Regions from separate parts of the Mesorhizobium sp. WSM4850 genome, predicted to be linked through region 1. Evidence: predicted binding sites of a transcription regulator. Region 1 holds the regulator's gene; each other region holds the start of a gene.
What was found. Region 1 encodes PhoB, which activates phosphate uptake and scavenging genes when phosphate is short. Its sites were predicted from a motif close to TGTCATNNANCTGTCAT; they were not measured.
Positions count from the first base shown of each region.

Region 2: a site for PhoB is predicted at 1,176-1,192, ahead of AC0L2Z_RS07950 (PhnD/SsuA/transferrin family substrate-binding protein). Genes of this name have one in related genera too.
Region 3: a site for PhoB is predicted at 2,255-2,271, ahead of phnF (phosphonate metabolism transcriptional regulator PhnF). Genes of this name have one in related genera too.
Region 4: a site for PhoB is predicted at 2,069-2,085, ahead of olsB (l-ornithine N(alpha)-acyltransferase). Genes of this name have one in related genera too.

Region 1 covers NZ_JBVVPV010000014.1:69,757-74,311, forward strand. The annotation lists gene AC0L2Z_RS15945 (ROK family protein) at 1-1,044, shown strand, start outside; gene phoB (phosphate regulon transcriptional regulator PhoB) at 1,313-2,002, opposite strand; gene phoU (phosphate signaling complex protein PhoU) at 2,019-2,726, opposite strand; gene pstB (phosphate ABC transporter ATP-binding protein PstB) at 2,762-3,577, opposite strand; gene pstA (phosphate ABC transporter permease PstA) at 3,590-4,555, opposite strand, start outside.
Region 2 covers NZ_JBVVPV010000004.1:188,777-193,331, reverse strand. The annotation lists gene AC0L2Z_RS07955 (alpha-D-ribose 1-methylphosphonate 5-triphosphate diphosphatase) at 1-1,131, opposite strand, end outside; gene AC0L2Z_RS07950 (PhnD/SsuA/transferrin family substrate-binding protein) at 1,252-2,109, shown strand; gene AC0L2Z_RS07945 (phosphonate ABC transporter ATP-binding protein) at 2,189-2,938, shown strand; gene phnE (phosphonate ABC transporter, permease protein PhnE) at 2,931-3,725, shown strand; gene AC0L2Z_RS07935 (calcium:cation antiporter) at 3,795-4,555, opposite strand, start outside.
Region 3 covers NZ_JBVVPV010000024.1:21,486-26,040, forward strand. The annotation lists gene AC0L2Z_RS21360 (carbon-phosphorus lyase complex subunit) at 1-1,096, opposite strand, end outside; gene phnH (phosphonate C-P lyase system protein PhnH) at 1,098-1,709, opposite strand; gene phnG (phosphonate C-P lyase system protein PhnG) at 1,709-2,173, opposite strand; gene phnF (phosphonate metabolism transcriptional regulator PhnF) at 2,297-3,046, shown strand; gene AC0L2Z_RS21380 (zinc-binding alcohol dehydrogenase family protein) at 3,055-4,071, opposite strand; gene AC0L2Z_RS21385 (ABC transporter permease) at 4,137-4,555, opposite strand, start outside.
Region 4 covers NZ_JBVVPV010000024.1:86,053-90,607, reverse strand. The annotation lists gene AC0L2Z_RS21670 (ATP-binding protein) at 1-1,971, shown strand, start outside; gene olsB (l-ornithine N(alpha)-acyltransferase) at 2,137-3,024, shown strand; gene AC0L2Z_RS21660 (trimeric intracellular cation channel family protein) at 3,111-3,743, opposite strand; gene grpE (nucleotide exchange factor GrpE) at 3,863-4,498, opposite strand.

The DNA of each region.
Region 1 (4,555 bases):
AAACGCGGCCGGCCGCAGGTCGGCCTCAGCCTCAATCCGCAAGCCGCTGCGGTGTTGGCCGTCGTGTTGTCGCTGAATTTCCTGTCGGTCGCCGTCATCGATTATGCCGGACAAGTGGTCGCCGAGGAACAGCGCCGGCTGGACACGCTGACCATGTCGCGTGACGCGCTGATCGGCGAATGTGTCGCCATCGTCCGGCGCCGGCTCGAAGATCCCGACCTCGATGTCCAAAGTGTCGCCCGCATCGCGCTGGCGATCCAGGGCATCACCGATTCCCACGCGCGCGCCATGTTGTGGTCGCCGATCACGCCGCAGACGAACATCGCCTTCGCCGACATTCTGGAACGCGAGTTCGGCATCCCGGCCATCATGGAGAACGACTGCAACATGATGGCCGTGGCGCTGCGCTGGCGCCACCCGGATCGCTACCGCGACGATTTCATCGCCATCCTGCTCTCGCACGGCATCGGTATGGGGCTGGTGCTGAAGGGCGAGCTGTTCACCGGCACCCACTCCTCAGGCGGCGAATTCGGCCACATGATCCATCGGCCGGGCGGCGCGCTTTGCCGCTGCGGGCGGCGCGGCTGCGTCGAGGCTTATGCCGGCAACTACGCCATCTGGCGCAATGCAAGGCAATTGAGCGACAACGCCGAGCCGGTCGCCGATGTCAGCGACGCCGAGATGCGGGCCTTGGCGGCCCGGGCGCGCGAGATGGACGGACCGGAGCGCGAAGCCTACCGCAAGGCCGGCGAGGCGCTCGGCTTCGGGCTCGGCAGCCTGTTTGCGCTGATCGATCCGGCGCCGGTGGCCATGGTCGGCGCCAGCGCTGCCGCCTTCGACCTGATCGAGCCGGCCCTGCGCGAGGCCATCGCCCAGACCGCCGGCGGCCAGCATTCGGGTTCGATTTCCTTCGACACCGAGCCGAACGAGTTGCCGCTGATCCGCGAAGGCTGTGCCATGCGGGCGCTAAGCTTCGTCGACCAGGAGATTTTCGCGCCGAGCATCCAGGCACGAGCCGGCTCGGTCGGAAAGAACGTGGCTTGAAGGATTCCCGGGTCGCGACTTGGGGTGTGTTGAGATTCAGGTCAGGCCGAGTCGAGAATGGTGGGTTCCGAGAACCGGAGCGGAGCGTACTTTTGGGTACGTGAGCCCGCGCATGACCCCGAAATCGAGATCGATTTCGGAAAGGTCGTGCGCAAAATCAAAGTTCTACAGCGTCCTTTGCGTGCCCAACAGGGCGCGCGGCGCTGTAGGTAAGCGCGGTATCAGCCGTTCGCAGGCCGGCATCACCTGAATATCAGCACATCCCTAGCTAGTCTTCCCTGATCGCATAGCCGGCGCCGCGGATGGTTCGGATGACATCGGGCATGCGACCATTGTTGACCGCCTTGCGCAACCGGCCGACATGGACGTCCACCGTGCGCTCGTCGATGTAGATCGTCTCGCCCCAGACATTGTCGAGCAACTGACTGCGCGAGAAGACCCGGCCCGGGTGGCGCATCATGAATTCGAGCAGCCGGAATTCGGTCGGCCCGAGCCGGATCTCGCTCTTCTTGCGATAGACCCGGTGCGATTCACGATCGAGCATGATGTCGCCGACCTTGAGCACGCTGGACAGCACTTCCGGCTTGGCGCGGCGCAGCAGCGCCTTGACCCTGGCCATGAATTCCGGTGTCGAGAACGGCTTGACCAGATAGTCGTCGGCTCCGGTCGAAAGGCCGCGCACCCGGTCGCTCTCCTCGCCGCGCGCGGTCAGCATGATGATCGGCAGCCGCTCGGTTTCGGGGCGCACCCGAAGCCGCCGGCAAAGCTCGATGCCGGAAACCGCCGGCACCATCCAGTCGAGCACCAAAAGATCGGGCACGTTTTCCTGCAGCCGGATTTCGGCCTCGTCGCCGCGCGTCACCACCTCGACCTGATAGCCTTCGGATTCCAGATTATAACGGAGGAGGACGCCCAGCGGCTCTTCATCCTCCACCACCATGATGCGCGGCGCGATCATCGGCCGGTCACTCCTGTCATGTCGCCGGCGCCGACATCGTCGTTTCGTCGAGCTTCGGGCGATCCGCCGGCAATTGCTGCCCGGTCACGACAAAGTAGGCGTTTTCGGCGATGTTGGTGACGTGATCGCCGATACGCTCGAGATTCTTGGCGCAGAACAGAAGGTGCGTGCAGGCGGTGATGTTGCGCGGATCCTCCATCATGTAGGTCAGGAGCTCGCGAAAAACCGCCGTGTATTTCACGTCGATCTTCTGGTCGTCGGCGCGCAGTTCCTTCAACGCGCCGGCATCGCGCGACACATAGTGCTCGACCACGCCGCGCAGCTGCACAAGAACGAGATCCGCCATCGCATCGATACCGTGCGACAGATTCCGCGGCGTCGCGCTCTGCCCGACTGCGCTGACCCGCTTGGCTATGTTCTTGGCCAGATCGCCGATGCGCTCGAGATCGCCAGCCATGCGGATTGCGCCAACCACGGCGCGCAGATCCTGCGCCATCGGCTGCCGCTTGGCGATCAGCGTGATGGCGCTGTCATCGAGTTCGCGCTGCCGCGCATCCATGATGGCGTCGTCCGAGACGACGCGCTGCGCCATCGCATTGTCCGACGCAAGCAGCGCGCGGATCGAGGCCGCTACCATTGCGGCGGCGAGCTCGTCCATGTCGCGGATCAGCCGGTCGATGTGCTCCAGTTCCTCGTCGAAAGATGCGACGGTGTGTTCACCCATGGTGCTGTCCTCGTGTTCGAAATTCGCCGGACCGCTCAGCCGAACCGGCCGGTGATGTAGTCCTGGGTGCGCTTGTCGTCGGGGTTGGTGAACATCTTGTCGGTCGCGCCCTCCTCGACCAGATAGCCGAGATGGAACATCGCCGTGCGTTGCGACACGCGCGCCGCCTGCTGCATCGAATGGGTGACGATGACGATCGTATAGTTCTGGCGCAGTTCGTCGATCAGTTCCTCGACGCGGGCGGTGGCGATCGGATCGAGCGCCGAACAGGGCTCGTCCATCAGGATCACTTCCGGCGACACGGCGATGGCGCGCGCGATGCACAGGCGCTGCTGCTGTCCGCCGGACAGGCCAGTACCCGACTCGAGTAGGCGATCCTTGACCTCGTTGAACAGGCCGGCCTTCTTCAGGCTCGATTCGACGATGCCGTCCAACTCGGCCTTGGTCCTGGCCAGGCCGTGAATGCGCGGACCGTAGGCGACGTTTTCGTAGATCGACTTCGGAAACGGGTTCGGCTTCTGGAATACCATGCCGACGCGAGCTCGCAACTCGACGACATCGATTTTCGGATCGTAGACGTCCTCGCCGTCGAGCGTGATCTTGCCGCTCACCCGCGCGATATCGATGGTGTCGTTCATTCGGTTCAGGCAACGCAGGAACGTCGACTTGCCACAGCCCGATGGCCCGATCAACGCCGTCACCTGATGCTCGCGGACATCGAGATCGACGTCGAACAGAGCTCGCTTCTCGCCGTAGTGAACGGAGACCTTTTCGCCCTTCATCTTGATCGAAGGGGCGTTGGTTGCGCTGCTCAGTTTCTGCTCGACGCCGGCTTCCGTCATGATGTTCATATCCTCTACTCCTTACCAGCGCCGCTCGAAGCGCCTGCGCAGTATCACCGCGATGGCATTCATGATGACCAAAAACACCAGCAAAATCAAAATCGCCGCCGAAGTCTTCTGCTGGAACCCCGCTTCCGGGAAATCCGCCCACATGAAAATCTGCACCGGCAGGATCGTCGCGGGATCGGTGAAGCCGCCGGGAATGTCGACGATGAAGGCGACCATGCCGATCATCAGCAACGGCGCGGTTTCGCCGAGCGCATGCGCCATTCCGAGGATGGTGCCGGTCATGATGCCCGGCATCGCCAGTGGCAGGACGTGATGGAATACGGTCTGGACCTTGGACGCTCCGATGCCAAGCGCCGCCTCGCGGATCGAAGGCGGCACGGCGCGCAGCGAAGCGCGCGAGGCGATAATGATGATCGGCAGGGTCATCAGCGCCAGCACCATGCCGCCGACCACCGGGGCTGAGCGCGGCATGCCGAAGAAATTCAGGAATACGGCAAGTCCAAGCAGGCCGAAGACGATCGAAGGCACCGCCGCCAGATTGTTGATATTGACTTCGATCATCGTCGTCAGCCGGTTCTTGGGCGCAAATTCCTCAAGATAGATCGCCGCTGAAACGCCGATCGGGAAGGCGATGGCGAGGGTTACGATCATGGTCAGGAACGATCCGACGACCGCGCCCCAGACACCGGCCAATTCCGGCTCGCGGCTTGCGCCGGTGAAGAAGAAGATCGAGTTGAACCGGCTTTCGATCAGGCCGGCGCTCTTCAGCGTGTCGAGCCAGACGATCACCTTGTCCGAAATCTTTCGCGATGCTTCCGGCGTCTCGATGACGCGCAGGAATGCCTGGCCGCTCGCGGCGGGCGCCGTGCTGTCCAGCGCCTCGATCACCGTGCCTTTTGCGATCACCGTGCCGTTGGCCGCAGGCGACAGCGAGGTCAGCTTGACCGTGCCGCCATTGAACGCGACCAGCAGCGACGA
Region 2 (4,555 bases), on a different contig from region 1:
GGACAGCCCGGAGCTATAGACAATTTGTCCATGGACCATGGTGGCCACCACACGCGGATGCTCTGGATCGCCAGCATCGACCAGGATCAGATCCGCCCGGCGGCCGGCAACAAGCGAGCCGCGATCGTCGAGGCCGGCCACCCGGGCCGGGTTTGCCGAAACCAGATTCCAGATCGAGGGGAAGTCGCCGGCGTCTGGCGAAGACAGTCTGAAGGCCGCATGCAGAGGCGAAGGGTAGTGGTAATCGCTGGTCAGCACCGTGCAAAGTCCGGCTCTGACGGCCTCGGTGGCATTTAGCGCTCCATTATGGCTGCCGCCGCGCACGACGTTGGGCGCGCCGAGGATCACGTCCTCGCCCATTTGCCGCGCGGCCTTGGCTGTTTCGAGCGTTAGCGGAAATTCCGAGGCCTTTGCGCCGAGGGCGCGAAAATACATGCGTTCCTCGGGAGACGCTTCGTCATGGGCAAGAAGCACATTGCCATTGGCCCGCGCAGTTGCGGCCAGCTTCCCGATCGCGATCTCAACCTCGGCGCGGCGGGACCAAATCTGGCCGAGCAACGTCATGTATTGCTCGCGGCTCAAGCCAGACCGCTCCGCCATCTGACCGATCTTGCGGGCAATCGTGCCGTTCAGCACCGACCCCGTCGTGTGATCGTTGACGGCGATGATCGGCCGTGGCCAAAGCGAGAGCCATCGTACGACCTGCGCCATCTGATCAAGCGCGAAGGTCTCCCAGCGCAGATGCAGACGCGTATCGCAGCCAAGGCTATCGCGGAGATCGCAGACCGCGCCGATCAGCTGTTTGGCAGCGTCGAGCGACCGAAGTCCAGGCTCCCACGACACCGTGACGCCGTGAAAGGCCGTGGTTACGCCATTGGCGACAAGCTGGCGGTCCGTATCTTTCAGCGCCAGCGCGGTGTCGAAGCGGACACCGGGCCGCGGCATGATCTGGCGCTCGAAGCCGTCGCCGTGAATATCGACGATCCCCGGAAGCACGAGCAGACCATCGGCATCGATTGTGGAGGCATGGGCCGCTCGCAGCTCTGACAGGGCGCCGCCGGTGACGCTCAGGTCCGCGGTTTCAAGTCCCCGTTCGGTTAGGATGCGACCACCCTGGATGTGCCAGTTCACTGTATCCCTCAAAAAAGCAAAGGCTGCCGGTGGCGCCGGCGAAATGTCACGAGCACGTCATCTGCTGCGTATACGGATTAGCGGGTAACAGTTTCCTGTCTATACAGCAAAGGAAAAACGATGATCCGCAGCATCGCAACCGCACTCGCCCTGACGCTTGCCTCCGCCGTTCCAGTGTTTGCGGAGCCAGTGAAATTCGCGGTAACCGACATGGAGGGACTGGAGGCTCTTCAGCAGGAATTCGGTGCTTTCCAGACCGCTCTTGAGGAGGCGACCGGCCTGGATGTCGAGCTGTTTCCGGTCAGTTCGCGGACCACCGCCGTCGAGGCGATGAATTCCGGGCAGGTCGATCTTGTCCTGACCGGTCCTGCAGAATACGTCGTCATGAAGGAATTAAGCCAGCCGAAGATTGTTGTCGCCTGGCAGCGCCCCGACTATTTCGCTCAGATCGCCGTGCTGGCGAATGGACCGATCCGCTCGGTCGAAGACTTGATGGGCAAGAAGGTCGCATTCGGCTCGGTCGGCTCGACCTCCCAGCACCTCGGCCCCGCGCAGGCGCTGGCCGATTTCAACCTGAAATATGCCACCGATTACGAACCAGTAATCATATCGCGCAACATCGCGGCTGAGGCTCTCATCCGCGGCGACATCGCCGCTATCGGCTTGAATTTCGGCTATCTCAACTCGGTCCGGGAAGCATTCCCCGACGTTGCCTTCTCGGTCATCGCACGGGGCCGCGATCTGCCGAACGACATTCTTGTCGCCCGCAAGGACATTTCAGATGACGTGTTCGTCAAGATCCGCGATGCCTTTGCGAAGAATGGCAATGAGCTGATGAAAGCGATCCTGACCGGCGAGGACAACCAGAAATTCAAGGGCGGTTTCTTCCTGACTGATGTCAGGGACTCGGACTACGACTATGTCCGCTCGATGTACCGCACGATCGGAATCGAGACCCTCACCGACTTCGTAAACTGAGGCTCGCTCCTTTTCAGCGACAACGCCGGCGGCTAACCGCCGGCCTGTTTCGCAGTTCGGTCTGGGCCAAGAGGTCACTATGACAGCGATCATTCGGGCGCACGATCTTGCGAAGAGCTATGCGAACGGAAAGGTCATTTTCTCCAGTATCGGCCTCACCATAGCATCGCGCGAACGGGTTGCCCTGATTGGCTCGAACGGTGCTGGAAAATCCACCCTGCTCAAATGCCTCATTGGTCTTCTACCGTCGAGCGGTGGCGAGGTCGTCACCCTCGGCGAGAGCTTCCGCTCGGCGCCGTCCGTCGCCCAGCTGCGGCGCATACGCAGGCAGATCGGATTTGTCTTCCAGCACCACGGACTGGTCAGCCGACAATCGGTTCTTACAAACGTTTTGCAGGGCAAGCTCGGGCTGCCCGGCGGCTGGCGCGGCTGGCACCATTCCATCGCAAAGCAACACTGGCGCGAGGAAGCAATGCAGGCCCTCGCCGAAGTGCGGCTTCTCGGCAAGGCGGGCGCCCGCGCCGACGCGCTTTCTGGAGGGCAGGCGCAGCGGGTGGCGATTGCCCGTGCGTTGATCCGGCGTCCGAAGCTTTTGATAGCAGACGAACCGGCGGCAAGTCTCGACCCGGCGGCTGGACATGATGTGATGCGCGTCTTCTCCGAGCTGACCCAGGAACAGGCGATCACTTTGGTCTACACCACGCACGACATGGAGCATGCTCTCGACTACTCCGACCGCTTGATAGCGCTCAAGGCGGGCAAGGTCTTCTTCGACCGACCGACGGCGCAGGTGACCCGCGCTGATCTGAAAGACGTCTTCGATGCATGACCGCCTTTCGCTGAGCCGGATTCCATCGATCTCGCCAGTCACTTTCAGCTTTGCCGTCGCTTTGGCCGCTCTCGTGATCGTTTCCGCCGGGCAGGTCGCACCTTCGCCGGAACAACTGGCAGGCGGGGTGCCCCGAATGGTCCGTCTCGTCGGCCGCATGATACCCCCAAATGTCGAGCCAGGGTTCCTCCTGAGGGTTTTCTGGCGCATGGTCGAAACGTTTCAGATAGCGCTCGTGGGGACAGCAATAGGTGTCGTCCTCAGCTTGCCGTTTGCCTGGCTCTCGGCCAAGGACATAACCCCGATCGGCCCGTTCCGGCATATCTCCAGGATGCTGGTCTCGTTGTTCAGGACTGTTCCAGATTTGGTCTGGGCACTACTTTTCGTGTCAGCCGTTGGTCTCGGGGCGGTTGCCGGCACCATGACCATCGTCGTCGATACGATCGGCTTTTGCGGACGCTTCTTCGCCGAGGCGATGGAGGATGCCGACGAAAGACCTCAGGAAGCGCTGTTTGCAATCGGCGCCGGACGATTCTCTGTTCTGTGCGGGGCAGTACTGCCTGACGCCATGCCGTCCCTGATAAACACCACGCTCTTCGCGCTTGAAAAGGCAGTGCGCTCGTCCGTTGTTCTCGGCCTCGTTGGAGCCGGTGGCATCGGACAGGAGCTGAAGGTCGCGTTCGATCTTTTCCAATACAGGAATGCCTCGACCATCATTCTCGTGATCTTTGCCATCGTGGTGTTGATGGAGTTCGTGACGGATCGCTTGCGCTCGAAGGTCCAGTAGTTGCAGGCTAGGCATGTGCGCCGCAAATCGACAGGACGCAGCGATGGCCGAAGACGGAGGGTCGATCACCTACGGCACGAAGATAAGGAACAGATAGGCGACAAATACGACGAGATGAACGAGCCCCGTCAGCATCGTTGTTCGGCCCGTCCCAAAGCTCACGATGCTGATGGCAAGCGCGAGGATGAGAAGCACGGTATCCCCCGGACCCAGACCAAGAGTCAGGCTTCGTCCGGTGAGCAGGCTCGCCGCACCGATCGCCGGGATTGTCAGGCCGATTGTGGCGCAGGCCGAGCCGAGGGCGACATTCAGCCCTCGCTGAAGCTCGTTATTGAGCGCTGCCCGAACCGCCGATAGCGCCTCCGGCATAAGCACAAGCGCAGCGACGAAGAAGCCCACGATGGCGTCCGCCTGGGTAACTTGAAGAAACTTGAGCCCATTCTCGATGCTGCCGGCCACCTGCTCGGTCAGAAGAACGATCCCTGCCAGTCCGACAAATAAGAGGAGCACATTGGTGGTCACTTTCTCGCCCTCAGATACATGCTTGTCATGTTCCGCGCTGGACGTCAGGTCTTCGATAAAATCGCCCCGATGGCGCACCATCTGGGCAAAGACGAAGGCACCATAGAGGAGGATTGAAAGAACGCTCACGAAAGCGAGCTGCGAGGCGGAGAACGTACCGGGGCTTGTTGCAAGCGTGTAGTTTGGAAGGATCAGCGTAAGAACTGTCAGCGCCATAATGACGGCAAGCGAGGCGTTGGTGCCCTGTCGTTTGATGTCCTGATATCGATGCTTCAGCCCACCCAGAGTGAGGCAGACCCCGACGACGC
Region 3 (4,555 bases), on a different contig from region 1:
TTTTTTCTTCGACCTTGCCGGCATTCTCGCGGGCGTCGTGCTCGGCGCGCATGCGGCGCACCAGGTCGAGCTCGGCCTGGAAGTCGACATAGTGCGGCAGCTTGAGGTGCTCGACGAAGCCGGTCGCCTGGACATTGTCGGAGTGCGAGATGACGAATTCCTCGTCCTGGGCAGCGGCGACGACATCTTCGCCGAATTCGGTTGCACGAAGCGCGCGGTCGCAGAGCGCCATGGCCATTGCCTTGCGCTCGCTCTGGCCGAAGACGAGGCCGTAGCCGCGGGTGAATTGCGGCGGCGCCTTGGCGGAGCCCTTGAACTGGTTGACCATCTGGCACTCGGTGACACGCGCAGTACCCAGCGGTACGGCGAATGGCAGCTCCGGCACGTCGAGTTCCAGCTCGACCTCGCCGATGCGAACCTCGCCGACGAACGGATGGTTGCGGGCATAGCCGCGCTGAGTGGAATAGCCGAGCGCCAGCAAAAAACCCTCGTCGCCGCGTGACAGCGCCTGCAGGCGGATGTCGCGCGCCATCGGGAATTCCAGCGGCTCGCGGGTGATGTCGCCCGGGATATGGTCCTGCGGCATGTCGCCGTCGGGCTCGATCAGGCCTTCGCGGGCGAGGATGGCGGAGACACGCGGCATGGCGTCCGCGTCGCTGGCGCGCTGCAGCGGCTCGGCGACGTCGCCGCCGGCGGCGAGTTCGGGATCGAGCAGCCGGTGGGTGTAGTCGAAGGTCGGGCCGAGAAGCTGGCCGCCGGGAAGATCCTTGTAGGTCGCCGACACGCGCCGCTCGACCAGCATCGCCCCGGTGTCGATCGCCCTGGTGTAGCCGAAGCGCGGCAGCGTGGTGCGATAGGCGCGAACCAGGAAGATCGCCTCGATCATGTCGCCGCGCGCCTGAACGATGGCCAGCGCCGCCAATTCACGGTCGTAGAGCGAACCTTCGCTCATCACCCGGTCGACGCCGAGCGCCAGCTGCTCGACGATCTGGTCGAGGCGAAGCGCCGACACGGAACGGTCGCCGCGGCGGCGGTCGGCGAGAAGGGCGTGGGCGTTGGCAATAGCCGCTTCACCGCCTTTTACTGCGACATACATATCACGCCTCCATCGTCTTGATGCGCGTCGTGCGCGGCAGGCAGGCAACGCCTTCCGGGGCGGCTAGGATAATGTCGACACCACGGGGGAAACGCTGATTGTTCTGCTTCCATTGTTCGACGAAGTGGCGCGGCATCTGCGCCGGCGCGATTGTCGCGGTTGTTTCGATGCCAGGACCTTCGAGCAGCAGCGGCGCGCCTGAGACGAGATCGCTGACCTGCAGGATCAGCGTCGTCGAGCGGTCGGGATAGTCCTGGGTGCCTTGTGAAAAGCCGTCGAGCGCCATCATCTCGGCCGGCGTGGCGATCAGCGCGAAATGCGCATCGGCTGGCGTGTGGGCCAGTGGCGCGCCGGTGTGGAAGCCGAGCCAGGATTTCACCGCTGCTGGGGCCTGCAAAACGAGATCGAGCCAGAGCGGCGTGTCGTTGTCGCACAGCGCCAGCGCGATGGCGCCCGCGGTGGCCGACAGCGGCGCCGGCGGGCGGGCAAAGACCGGCAGAGGCTGCAGGGTGCCCGGCCGCGCCATTGCGTCCATCACGGCGCGGAACACCGTCTGGGCGTCGAACACCGGATCGGCAAAGCCGCCCTCGATCGCCTGGGTTGCGATATCCATCAGTCTTCTCCGCGTACCATGGTGAAGAAATCGACCTTCGTCGCCGCCGTCTCGGCGCGCCGCCGCTCACGTCGGCTGGCCAGTGCGGCCTGCAGCGGTGCAATGAGTTTGCTCTCGACCTCGTTGCGGCTTGTGGGATCCTGCCAGAGCGCGTCGGCGATCGCCGCCAGTTTTGCTTTCCGCTTGTCACGGCCCAGCGCGTAGCAGTGGCCGACTTCTCCCGAGGCAAGCCGCACCGTCGCGCGGGTGACTGTCGCTTCGCCGACGTTGAACGGCGCGCCGCCGCCGCCGATGCGGCCACGCACGGTGACCAGGCCGGTTTCGGGGCCGCGCAGGAGTTCTGCTTCCGAAGGCAGGCCGGCTTCGATCCAGAGGCGGACGATATCGTCGCCGGTCGATTGCGCCAGCGTCGCCATGACGGCCTTGCGCTCAAGCTGCTGATCACGCGCTTCCTGTCCTCGCATGGTTAACATTCCCTTGCATCGAAAATTCGTCTATTGATATAGACAATTATACAAATTATATCTATTTTCTAATGCGTGTCCATGACGGATGGATGACAGCGCGAAAAAGATCGGGGCAAAGAGATGATCGGTCAGCAGATGGCCAGCAGCTTGGAGCGGCGCAGCGGCGTCTCGCTGTGGCGGCAGATCGCCGACCAGATCCTGCATTCGATCGCCGTTGGCGACTTTGCCGAGAATGCTGCGTTGCCACCGGAAGTTGCACTGGCCGAGCGCTATGGCGTCAACCGCCATACGGTGCGCAGCGCCATCGCCGCACTGGTGCAGGATGGCGTGCTCAGGGCCGAACAGGGGCGCGGCACCTTCGTGCTGTCGCGCAAGCGGCTGTCCTATCCGATCGGCGCGCGCACCCGTTTTTCGGAGGGCTTGCAAGGGCAGGCGTCGGAGCGCCGCAGCGTGCTGCTCGAATCGGCGGTCGAGCCGGCCAGCCGGCGCGTCGCCGAAGGGCTGGGGCTTGCCAGGGGTTCGACTGTCATACGCCTCGAGACGCGCGGCGAAGCCGATGGGCAACCGGTCTCGCGTGCCACCGGCTGGTTCGATGCGGCTCGCTTCGCCGGCATCGATGCCGCCATGGCCGAAACCGGATCGGTGACCGCCTCATTCCAGCGTTTCGGCATCGGTGACTATCTCAGGCAATCGACGGTGCTGTCGGCCCGCCATGCGGACGCCGCCGACCTTGCCGATCTTAATCTGCAGCCCGGCGCCATCGTGCTGGTCACGGTCGCCGTCAATGTCACGCCGGACGGCCAGCCGATCCAGTTCGCCGAAACGCGGTTTCCGGCCGAGCGGGTCGAGCTCAAGATATCGGCGCTTTAGGTCCGATCTTATCCGACCTGGATGACTGCCTTGATCAGGCCGGATTTCGCATGCGCCCAGCGGGCGAGGTCGCGCGGTGTATCCGAAAGCGTCGTGCGATGGGTGACGAGCTTTGCCAGCGGCACAGCACCATCGCGGATCGAGGCAGCGACATGGTCGAAGTCGGCGCGCAGCGCGTTGCGGCTGCCGATCAGCGTCATCTCGCGCTTGTGGAATTCGGGATCGGAAAAGACGATGTCGTCCTTGACGACGCTGACCAGGACCAGCGTTCCGCCATGCGCGACATGGGCGAAGGCCGACTGCACGGACTGAGTGTTGCCGGTGGCATCGAAAATCACGTCAAAACCTTCGCCGTTGGTCGCCTCGCGCACCAGATCGGTCGCAGACTGCCGCGAACCGTCGAGGGTGGCGAAGCCGAGTTCGCTTGCAGCAAAACCCAGCCTCTCCGCACTCATGTCGAGCAGCGTTACGTCGAGGCCGGCGATGCGGGCAAACAGCGCTGTGCCGAGGCCGATCGGCCCGGCGCCGATGACCAGCGCGCGCGCGCCGGGATCAGCCAGCGAGCGCCGCACGGCATGCGCCCCGATCGCCAGGAATTCGACGGCGGCGGCATCGGCCAGCGACAGGCCGTTGGCCGGGTAAAGATTTTGCGCCGGCACCAGGATCCGTTCGCACATGGCGCCGTCGCGGTGGACGCCGAGCACTTCGATCCTGACGCAGCAATTCGGCTTGCCTTGCCGGCAGGCGATGCATTTGCCGCAGGCGAGATAAGGATTGATGATCACCGGCTCGCCCACAGCCAGATCGACGCCTTCGCCGGCCTCGATCACGGTGCCGGAGACCTCGTGACCCATGATGCGGGGATAGGCGAGGAACGGATGTTTGCCCTCGAAGATGTGATAGTCGGTGCCGCAGATGCCGACATGACTGACCGCGACCAGCGCCCAGCCCGGCGGTGGTGTGCTCGGCGCCGGGCGGTCTTCCACAACAAGATCGCCGGGCGAACGGCAGATGACGGCTTTCATGCTTTGATCCAGTCGGTTCATGGCACCGCCGGCCCGATCGCCGGGCCGGCGGTTGTTAAGATGGTCTACTTGCCGCGGCGGCGCAGGCCGTCGAAATAGACGATGACGATGATCAGCACGCCGGTAATGATGCGCTGCCAGAAGGCATTGACGTTCAAGAGATTGGCGCCGTTGTTGATAGTGGCGAGGATGAAGGCGCCGAGCAGCGGTCCGTGCACCGAGCCGACGGCCCCGAACAGCGAAGTGCCGCCGATCACCGACGAGGCGATCGCCTGCAACTCCCAGCCCTCGGCCTGCGTCGGATTGCCGATGCCGATGCGCGAGGCAAGCAGCACGCCGACAAAAGCCGCACAGAGGCCCGACAGCGTATAGGCCATGTAGATGGTGCGCTGGACGTTGACGCCGGACAGACGCGATGCCTCGGCGTTGGAGCCGACCGAGAACAGATACCGGCCCCAGCGGCTGTGATGCAGGAAGATGTAGG
Region 4 (4,555 bases), on a different contig from region 1:
CGCGCCGAGGTTGAGAGCCTGGCCGACCGCGTGTGGGAGATGCAGGAGAGCGAGGAACGCTTTCGCGGGCTGATCGACGCGCTTGGCGATCTCGTCGTCCATCGCGACCGTGACGCCCACATCGTCTATGCCAACAAGGTTTTCGCCGAGCTTGTCGGAGCCGACCAGCGCGACCTTGCCGGCAAGGCCCTGGCCGACCTCGGCATCGACGTCGGCATAGTTCCCGATGCCGCTTTTTCCGACCATGAATGCCTGAGCTCCACCGACGTCGCCATTAGAACACCGAGCGGCCCGCGCTGGTTCTCATGGATCGAACTGTCCGTGCGCGACAAGGAGAGCGGCGCTGTCTCGCATCGCGCCATCGCCCGCGACATTACCGCCCGCAAGCACGCCGAAACGTCGCTGATCACCGCCCGCGAGCGAGCCGAATATGCAAGCCAGGCCAAATCGCGCTTCCTCGCCACCGTCAGCCACGAGATCCGCACGCCGATGAACGGCATCATGGGCATGGCCAAGCTGCTGGCGGACACCGGGCTCTCGCCGCAACAACGGACCTATGTCGGCGCCATCTCGACCTCGGCCAGCGCGCTGCTGGCGCTGATCGAGGACCTGCTCGACTATTCCAAGATCGAGGCCGGCCGCTTCGATCCCGAACCGCAGCCAATGTCGGTGCGCGAGATCGCCGACAACATCGTAGAACTCCTGGCGGCGCGTGCCTTCGCCAAGAACATCGGCCTTGGCTGCCATGTCGAACCCGACGTGCCGCAGATGATATCAGCCGATCCTGGAAGGGTCAGGCAGGTGCTGCTCAACCTCATCGGCAACGCCATCAAGTTCACCGACAGCGGCGGCGTGTTGGTGAGCATCGCTCGTGCCCGCACCGAAACCACCGACCGCATATGCTTCACCGTCACCGACACCGGTCCCGGCCTGCACGAGGACGACCTGGAGCGCATCTTCGAGGAATTCGAACAGGCTGACGGCACGTCGACTCGCGCGCATGGCGGCGCCGGGCTCGGTCTTGCCATCTCCAGGCGCCTGGTGATCGCCATGGGCGGCACGATCTCGGTGTCGAGCCAGCTCGGCCAGGGTTCGGAATTCGTCTTCGAAATCCCTGCAATCTCGGCCACCGAGCCGCCGCAGAGCCGTCGGGATGCGCTGTCAGGGCGGCGCGCCGTGATCCTGTCGAAGAACGCCATCGAGGCCGACGCCATCGCCCGCACCATCCGCGCCAATGGCGGCAAGGTCGATCTGGCCACCACCGCCGCCCAGGCAGCGTCCTTCGCCGAAGGCTGCGACGCGCTTTTGGTCGATGCGGCCATGGAGGAAGGCGACGGCAGGTTGCTCAAGCGCCTTCGCCAGAGCGGCTTTGCCGATTGCGAGGCGATCACACTGATCGCGCCAACCGACCGCGGCATGCTGGGCGAGTTCCGCGCCAGCGGCTACGCCACCTTTCTGGCAAGGCCGGTGCGTGGCGAAACGTTGCTTCGCGTGCTTTTGACCAGCAGCGTGCCTGCCCTCACCCAGCCGCAGCCGGAAAAGCGCGGCGCACCAACCGCCCGCGCCATTGGCGGCCGGCGGCGGGGCCTCTCCGTGCTGATCGCCGAGGATAACGACATCAACGCCATGCTTGCCCGTGCCACGCTGCTAAAGGCCGGGCATCGCGTGAAACTGGTCGGCAACGGCAAGGCCGCCGTCGAGGCCATCACCGGCACCGACCACAAATACCGCTTCGACGTGGTGCTGATGGACCTGCACATGCCTGTCATGGACGGGCTGGACGCGATCGCCGCCATCCGCCGGCACGAGGAGGAAACCGCCGTGTCGCCGGTTCCGATCATGGTGCTGTCGGCGGACAGTCAGGAAACGACCCGCCACGCAGTGCTCGCCCATGGCGCCAGCGGCTTCGTCACCAAGCCGCTCGACCCCGACGCGCTTGTCCATGCGGTCGAGGGTCACGTGGCCGCTTGATCCGCCGGCTGTCCTTGCCTGGCTTACCTGCAGAACATAGCCGGTTGAAGGGTTGCCCAGCCGACGAAGTATTGCCGGCAGGGCCGTATCACGGTACTGTCACAATCCTGTTGCACCTACGCCGTATCCCCGTGCCAAGAGGGATGGCTCGAAGGAGAATCACTCGTGCATACAGTTATGCCGGAATGTGACGCTCGGCCGAACGCCAGGGGTGCTTTGCTCACCGGGCGCAACGTCGATGCTGTCATAAAAGGCGAAGCGCTTGGCCGTATCGGCAACCTCGAAGTGCGGCTCGCACGCAACGAGGCCGAGATCGCCGCCGCGCAGGAAGTGCGCTACCGGGTGTTCTATGACGAGCTCGGCGCCAAGAAAACCCTGTTTCAGGTGCAGGACCGCCGCGACGCCGACCATTTTGATCCGCTCTGTGATCATCTGCTCGTCTTCGACACCTCGCTGTCCGGTCCCGAGCATCGCCGCATTGTCGGCACCTACCGCCTGTTGCGGCAGGAGATCGCGGCAGCGGCCGGCGGCTTCTATTCCGAGGGCGAGTTTGAGCTGACCAATCTTATCGCCCGCCATCCCGGCCAGCGTTTCCTCGAGCTCGGCCGCTCCTGCGTCTTGCCGGAATACCGCTCGAAGCGCACCATCGAGGCGCTCTGGCAAGGTATCTGGGCCTATATCAACCATTATGGGATCGGCGTGATGACCGGTTGCGCCTCGTTCCCCGGCACCGTGCCGGCGGCACACGCCGAAGCGCTGACCTATCTCGCCCATCACTGCCGGACGAATTCGGCCTGGGACGTGCGCGCCGTCGCCGGCCGCTACTGTTCCATGGATTTGATGCCGATCGAGGCGGTCAACGCCAAGGCCGCGATCGCGGCGATGCCACCGCTGGTCAAGGGCTATCTGCGCGTCGGCGCGCGCATCGGCGACGGCTGCGTCATCGACCGCGAATTCTCGACGGTCGACGTGTTCGTGGTGATGCCGGTCAAGGAGATCGGCGCCCGCTACGTCAGCTATTATGGCGGGGAAGCCCAGCGCTTCGCCGCCTGAGATTCCAATGAGTAGCGAATAGGGAGTAGCGAGTAGTGGGAGTTCCGCCTGCGGATCGTTGTCCCTATTCGCTACTCGCCCTCATTTCACGGAATATCTTCCGGCCGCCGGCCGGGCCGGCTCTTGTAGGACGGAAAGGCCCAGCCGAACTTAAGCGCGCCGCCACGCACGCAGAAAGCGGCTATGAAGCCCACCAGGCCCGAGGCGAGCGGCGGCAGTCCGGCGAGATCGCCTGTTGTAAACAGGATGGCGCCCGCAAGGGCGGCGGTGACATAGATTTCTGGTCTCAAGAGCACCGAAGCCTCACCGGCCAGCAGGTCGCGCAAGATCCCGCCGAACGTGGCGGTGAGCACGCCGGTAACAACGGACACGACCGGCGAGCCGGTGATGGCCAGGCCCTTGGCGGCACCCATCACCGAAAACGCGGCGAGGCCGACGGCGTCGAGCCAGAGCAGTAATTTCCAGCGGGATTCGAGACGGTGCGCCCCGAAAAAGACAAGCATCGCCACCACCGCGCAGATCAGCACATAGCCAGAGTTGGTAACCCAGAAGACCGGCAGATTGAGGATGACGTCACGAAACGTGCCACCGCCGATGCCGGTGACGCTGGCCAGGAACAGAAAGCCGATGATGTCGAGCTGCTTGCGCGAAGCGGCCAGCGCACCGGTCGCCGCGAAGACGGCGACACCGGCATAGTCGAGAAGCTCGATCGGGTTCAAGGGCATAGCGGAGTAGGAGAGCGGGTGAATAGGGCTGTATGAATAGCACGAAGCCGTACGATTGGTACGGCTCCTTTACCCTACTGCCCCTACTGCTCCTACTGCCCTATTCCCTTAACTTACGCATCCTTCTCAGCTTGCTCATTCACCGGCCCTGGCTCGACCGGCGCTTCGCTTGCCACATGCTTGGGACCGCCCTTGGCAACGCCGACCATGGCCGGCCGCAACACCCGCTCACCGATCGAATAGCCTGGCTGCACGACCTGGACCACCGTGTTGGCCGGCACCTCCGGATTGGGCACCTCGAACATCGCCTGATGGAAATTCGGGTCGAATTTCTCGCCTTCCGGCTCGAGCTTCTTCACTCCGTGCCGCTCGAGCGCCGATAGCATGGCGCGCTCGGTGAGCTCGACGCCCTCGATCAGTGACTTCAAACCGGCATCACCTGACGCCTTGGACTCAGCCGGGATCGCATCCAGTGCGCGGCGCAGATTGTCCGATACCGACAGCATGTCACGGGCGAAATTGGCAACCGCATAGGCGCGTGCATCGTGCACGTCACGGGCGGTACGGCGGCGCAGATTCTCCATCTCGGCTGCGACGCGGAGCGCGCGGTCCTTCAACTCGTCGTTTTCCTTCAGCAGCCGCACAAGCGCTTCATAGTCGCCGTCGGCGCTGCCTTGCGTGTGTTCGGTGGCAGCCCCGGCCGTCTCGGCTTCATCGGGCGCGCGTTCGTCTTTTGCCTGGTCGCTCATCGCCGTTTCCCGTCATTTCAAATGATGTGGATTTTGTGCCCGATATCGAGGTTTGGC